DNA from 2 places in the Clostridium gelidum genome. Region 2 is predicted to be linked to the other one. Evidence: a T-box and tRNA genes for the amino acid it is inferred to sense, from the RefSeq annotation. Region 2 holds a T-box; the other holds one or more tRNA genes.

Region 1 (3,511 bases), 1.4 Mb from region 2:
TAATTCCTATTAAACTTCCTTTTGATAATGTAGATATATTAATTATTGACGTATCATCATCAATATCATTAATAACAACACCGTTTATATTATTCTTTAATTTTCCATTAAATAATATATATTTTATTTTTTTACTATTTATCTCATTATAAGTTTTGCTTTGCTTATCAATAGAAATTTCATTTGAAATTGTATTAATTACAAATTTGCATGTAAATTTATTTTTATTTGTAGTCACCTTAAATCCCTTAGAAATGTTTTTAATATCTATAACTTCTTCTTCTAATCTAAAATTAACACCATTATCTGCTGCTACTTCTGCATAAGAAACAGCTAAATTATAAGGCGCAATTAATGCAATATTTTTAGAATACAAAGCTTTATTTATATTTGTCCCTAAATTAGGCTCTATATTATAAATTTGATTGCCTTCTATTATATTTACGCCTTCGATAGACCGCTCCATAGCATTTTTATACATTATATCAAATACATCATATCTAGTTTCATTTGATGAAATTCTTAATGCACCAACTTTATTATATTTAATATTAAATTTTTTGCAATGTTTTTCAATTAAACTCGTTCCCCTATTCTCTAATTTAGCCATAATGTCATCATAAGACTCAGAACCATCATAAATAACCGCTGTATTGGAACAAGAGAGATCATTCGCTACATCATAATCCTTTTCAATTAAAGCTATGTTTATATTATATTTAGAAAGCTCATATGCCACTGCACAGCCAATTATTCCTCCACCTAAAATTAATACATCATAATCCATCATTAATCCTCCAAATCTGAAACTATAAAATTATTTTTTTTTAATTCTGATATAATTAAATTAATATCATCGTCACTTTCCGCTGATATAGTATGTAAATGAACTCCATTTGTTAATACAGATAATAACCTGGCCTTTTGCTCTTGATATTTTTGAACAAATTTATTTAATTCATTATAATTTTTTATCATAAGCATTGCTGCTATTTCTCCATATAACGGATGCTCTACTATTACATCTTCAATTGTTCCACCATATTTAATTACTATACTCATTTCGGTAAACATTTCTTCTTCATTATGTGTTACTGCAATAATTGCTTTAACTTTATTTTCTTTTTTGTTAATTATATATCCATCTGGAGTTGCTATTATATTTTCTCCCTTAGCTCTAAGAATTGCTATATCTTTTACTATTACCTGTCTAGTTACTAAATATTTGCTTGCTATTACACTCCCTTTTATTGGTTCATTACTTACTAATAGTAATTTAATTATACTTTCTCTTCTATCAACAGAATTCATACTATCCTCCTATTACTAATTATAATTATCATATATTATTAATACTTATAAATTGTATTTTATCCTTATCATTATTCTGTTTCAAATAATTTATTATATCTAAATTCAATTATTTAATAGCATCTAATAATTATACTCCGATTTAATGAGTATAATTATAGCTACCACATATTATTATACTTTAAAAAATTACCAAAAGTAATGCTATTTATAGTAACTATAATTTTTTCTTAATATATTTAACTTGAAATATTCTTATAATATAATTTTCATCCGTACCTTTTATTCTTAAATTATTTAAATAAAATAATTAAATAACAAAAAAACTATGAATTATAATTCATAGTTTCTTCTAATGGTGGAGATTAAGGGAGTTGAACCCTTGACCCCCTGCGTGCAAGGCAGGTGCTCTCCCAACTGAGCTAAACCCCCATGGTGGACCTTCAGGGACTCGAACCCTAGACCTACCGGTTATGAGCCGGTTGCTCTAACCAACTGAGCTAAAGATCCCTTTTAATTTACCTCGCAACGTCCTACTCTGCCACACAGTCACCCGTGCAGTACCATCGGCGCTATAGACCTTAACTGTCCTGTTCGGAATGGGAAGGAGTGTTACCTCTATGCCATCGTCACGAGATTGTTACAAGCAATATTATACTTATAAAAATATAATATGTCAAGCATTTTGAAAGAATTGTTCTTTCAAAATTGCATATAGAATTAATGTATATTTTACAACTTGATTAAATAATTGGTCAAGCCCTCGACCTATTAGTATCAGTCAGCTAAATATGTTACCATACTTACACCTCTGACCTATCAACCTTGTAGTCTTCAAGGGGTCTTACTAGCTTACGCTATGGGAAATCTCATCTTGAGGTTGGCTTCACACTTAGATGCTTTCAGCGTTTATCCATTCCCGACTTAGCTACCCAGCTATGCTTCTGGCGAAACAACTGGTACACCATAGGTCAGTCCATCCCGGTCCTCTCGTACTAAGGACAGCTCCTCTCAAATTTCCTACGCCCGCGACGGATAGGGACCGAACTGTCTCACGACGTTCTGAACCCAGCTCGCGTGCCGCTTTAATGGGCGAACAGCCCAACCCTTGGGACCTACTTCAGCCCCAGGATGCGACGAGCCGACATCGAGGTGCCAAACCTCCCCGTCGATGTGAACTCTTGGGGGAGATCAGCCTGTTATCCCCGAGGTAGCTTTTATCCGTTGAGCGATGGCCCTCCCACGAGGTACCACCGGATCACTAAGCCCGACTTTCGTCCCTGCTCGACTTGTAGGTCTCGCAGTCAGGCTCCCTTATGCCTTTGCACTCTACGAACGATTTCCGACCGTTCTGAGGGAACCTTTGGGCGCCTCCGTTACATTTTAGGAGGCGACCGCCCCAGTCAAACTGCCCACCTAACAATGTCCTGTCACCAGTTTCATGGCATCCAGTTAGAACTTCAATACTATCAGGGTGGTATCCCAACAACGACTCCACCAAAGCTAACGCTCTGATTTCCCAGTCTCCCACCTATCCTGTACAGACAATACCGAAATTCAATGCTAAGCTACAGTAAAGCTCTACGGGGTCTTTCCGTCCAATCGCGGGTAGCGAGCATCTTCACTCGCACTACAACTTCGCCGGATTTGCAGTTGAGACAGTGCACAAGTCATTACGCCATTCGTGCGGGTCAGAACTTACCTGACAAGGAATTTCGCTACCTTAGGACCGTTATAGTTACGGCCGCCGTTTACTGGGGCTTAAGTTCACACCTTCGCACTTACGTGCTAAGCATTCCCCTTAACCTTCCAGCACCGGGCAGGCGTCAGCCCCTATACATCAGCTTACGCTTTAGCAGAGACCTGTGTTTTTGTTAAACAGTTGCTTGTGCCTATTCTCTGCGGCCTGATTTCTCAGGCACCCCTTCTCCCGAAGTTACGGGGTCAATTTGCCTAGTTCCTTAACTGCAATTCTTCCGTCGGCCTTAGGATTCTCTCCTCATCTACCTGTGTCGGTTTGCGGTACGGGCACTACTTCTCTTTCTAGATGCTTTTCTTGGAAGCATGGAATCAGATACTTCGGTTCCGTAGAACCTTCCCCATCACGCCTCAGAATTGTTGGAACGGATTTGCCAATCCCAACTCCCTAAACGCTTAGACTAGCATCCAATAGCTAGCACATCCTATCCTTCTCCGTCAC
Region 2 (3,511 bases):
TATTTTCTAAAAAAAATTATTTAGATATGCAAGATATTATAGATATAGGTGAAGATGTAATAGTAAATTCCATAAGGCAAGGAGAAGGTTTAACTTTTAAAGAAATTAAATATATGGAGGTTATTGATACATTAAGTAATATAAAGGGTGTACTGGAAGATATAATAATAGATATACAAGATTATTCAATAAAAGCTATAGTAATAAGTTCAGGGCTAATAGATAAAATGATAAAAGGTAAGCAAATAATTATTTTAAATAGATGTATACTTGGAGAAGAATATATATTGTATACAGGAAATGAAGGCATTTCATTTAAATCAATGCCACATAATATGGAGCAATATAATGCAACTAAAAAAGCATAAAAAATTAATAGTATCTATATTAATTTTAGTATGTGTTATATCTTTAATTTTAGCTTACTTTTTTAACCATTCAATAAATACAATAGTAAATATTATTGTTATATCTTTTATTTTAGCTTATACTTTAAGTCCTATTAGAGATGCACTTGAAGCAAAACTTAAGGTTAGCAAGAGAGCAGCATCTATAATAGTTATAGCAATGATTATAGGAATTATTATAACTTGCATAATAGTTATAGTACCTGATTTGTTTAATGAAATACATAATATTAGCAATATATTTGATAATATTAATAGCTTTTTAGAAGAAGTAACTTTAAAATATAATTTAAATAACAGTTTTGTGATTAATGTAATATATAACCAGGTTTTAGAAAAAGGAAATGCTATTTGGATAAGTTTTTCAGAAAGTGCCGTTGATAATTTAATTAAGTTCAGTGATAATATTATTTCATTTGCAATTATACCCATTATGATTTATTATTTTCTCTGCGATGGAAGTAAGATATACAATAAAAGTTTATTATTATTGCCAACAGAAAAAAGGGCAATAACTAAAAAAATTTTAAAAGACATAGATAGTGTATTAACAAGATACATAGCAAGTCAATTATTACTCTCAGGGGTTGTAGGAGTCTTAACATTTGTTTTGCTCTTAGCATTAAAAGTTAAATTTCCTTTATGGATTTCTATTTTGAATGCAATATTAAATATAATACCTTATTTTGGACCAATATTTGGTGCAATACCAGCAGTTATAGTTGCACTTTTAGACTCGCCTGTAAAAGCACTTTGGGTGATTGTTGGAATGTTTGTGATTCAACAATTAGAAGGTGATATTTTAGCTCCTAAAATGACAGGAGATAGCACAGATATGCATCCTTTTGTAATAATAATTTTATTAATTACAGGGGATAATTTTGGCGGGTTAATAGGAATGGTGTTGGTGGTTCCTATAGCCGTTATAATAAAGGTTTTATATGACGATATAAATTACTATTTATTTTAGCTGGAAGTTAAAAGTTGAAAGTCGAGAGTTAATAGTTTTTGAAAAAATTAATATATTTTAAAATCTCAATTTTCTATTTTTAATGATTAAATGATAAAAAATTACTTATTGAAGATGTCTAAGTTAGTTATTGACATAATTAGCTATATGAAATATAATTTTGATGAAATAATAAAATATTAAGCGATGAATAGGAAAAGTAGATTTAGTATAGATATTCAGAGAAGAAGTGGCTTTGGTGAAAACTTCTTATCTATGTATTTCGAAGCTACCTAGGAGCTATAAATTACTAAGTGATGTATATGATTTATACATAATTAGGGTGGTACCACGGAATTTCAGCTTTCGTCCCTTTGTTTATTTAGGGAGAAAGCTTTTTTTGTATGGTAAATTATAAAAATATTAAAATTTACAATCTAACGTGAAAGATTGGCAATCAAGGATAAATGTTTTATTTGAAGATTTCTATAATGGAATTTAGTTAACATATTCCTTAATTGTTAACTGTTCATTGTTAATTGTTAACTGAAAAAATTGGAGGAATAGTTTATGAAATTTACAAAAACAAATGACCTTAGAGAAGCATATTTGAAATTTTTTGAGGGGAAAGAACATTTAAGACTTGAAAGTTTTTCTCTAGTTCCAAAGAATGATAAGAGTTTATTATTAGTAAATGCTGGTATGGCTCCATTGAAGCCTTATTTTACAGGATTACAACAACCACCAAGAAAAAGAATTACAACTTGTCAAAAGTGCGTGAGAACTGGTGATATTGAGAATGTAGGAATTACAAGCAGACATGGTACATTTTTTGAAATGCTTGGAAACTTTTCTTTTGGAGATTATTTTAAAAAGGAAATAATTCCATGGGCATGGGAATTCATAACAGATGTTTTAGAACTTCCCAAAGACAAATTATATGTAACGATATATTTAGATGATGATGAAGCATATGAATATTGGACTACTCTTACAGATGTAGATAAAACTCATATATTTAGATTAGGAAAAGAAGAAAACTTTTGGGAACATGGTGCAGGTCCTTGCGGTCCTTGTACAGAAATTCATTTTAATAGAACTTCTGAAATTGTAACTACAGCAGAAGAATTTTTAAACGCAGCAGATGAAGACAAGATTATTGAATTTTGGAATCTTGTGTTTACACAATTCGATGGAGATGGAAAAGGTAACTATGAAAAGCTTGCAACAACTAATATTGATACAGGAATGGGACTTGAAAGACTTGCAACTATAATGCAAGAAAAAAATAGTATATTTGAAATTGATACTTTAGAAAACATATTAAATGAAGCTTCAAATCTTGCAAAGGTTAAATATGGAGAAGCTCATAAAATAGATATTTCTTTAAGACTTATAACTGACCATATTAGATCTATAACTTTTATGATTTCAGATGATGTAATGCCATCTAACGAAGGAAGAGGATATGTACTTAGAAGACTTCTTAGAAGAGCAGCAAGACATGGAAAAACATTAGGTATTAAAGATGCTTTCCTTTGCAATTTATGTGATATTGTTATTAGAGATTCAAAGGATGCATATCCAGAAATAGAAGCAAAAAAAGAATATATTAAAAAAGTAATTAAAATAGAAGAAGATAAATTTAGAGAAACTTTAGATTCTGGAATTGAAATATTAAATGGATTCGTAGCTGAATTAAAAGAAAATAATAAAAAAGTTCTTAAAGGTGCAGATGGATTTAAATTATATGATACTTTTGGTTTTCCTATGGAATTAACAAAAGAAATATTAGAAGATGAAGGTTTATCTTTAGATGAAGATGCTTTTCATGAAGAAATGAAAATTCAAAGAGATAGAGCTAGAAGTGCAAGAAAGACTTCTAACTATATGGGAGCAGATGTTAATATTTCAGATGCAATAGCTGCAGATGTTGAAACTGTTTTTGATGGTTATGACAATGATACTTTAAGTGCAGAAATTAAAGTATTAATTGAAGGTGACGATTTTGCAGAAACAATAACTGAAGGAAATAAGGCTATTGTAGTTACAGATGTTACTCCTTTATATGCAGAAATGGGTGGACAAATAGGAGACACGGGTATTATATTCAATGATAGCTTTAAAGGTAATGTTTGCGATACTAAAAAGAATA

The links. A T-box is a leader RNA that pairs with one kind of tRNA and senses whether it is charged. The one in region 2 lies ahead of alaS (alanine--tRNA ligase), so its partner is inferred to be a tRNA-Ala.
Region 1: it encodes a tRNA-Ala, which carries the amino acid that the T-box ahead of alaS (alanine--tRNA ligase) is inferred to sense. The anticodon was not compared.

Annotation. Positions count from the first base shown of each region.
Region 1 is NZ_AP024849.1:12,741-16,251, reverse strand. It holds gene psyc5s11_RS00070 (NAD(P)/FAD-dependent oxidoreductase) at 1-787, opposite strand, end outside; gene psyc5s11_RS00065 (transcription repressor NadR) at 790-1,311, opposite strand; tRNA gene psyc5s11_RS00060 (tRNA-Ala) at 1,668-1,743, opposite strand; tRNA gene psyc5s11_RS00055 (tRNA-Ile) at 1,745-1,821, opposite strand; rRNA gene rrf (5S ribosomal RNA) at 1,832-1,948, opposite strand; rRNA gene psyc5s11_RS00045 (23S ribosomal RNA) at 2,063-3,511, opposite strand, start outside.
Region 2 is NZ_AP024849.1:4,664,859-4,668,369, reverse strand. It holds gene psyc5s11_RS21480 (PRC-barrel domain-containing protein) at 1-368, shown strand, start outside; gene psyc5s11_RS21475 (AI-2E family transporter) at 349-1,377, shown strand; T-box leader at 1,555-1,733, shown strand; gene alaS (alanine--tRNA ligase) at 1,927-3,511, shown strand, end outside.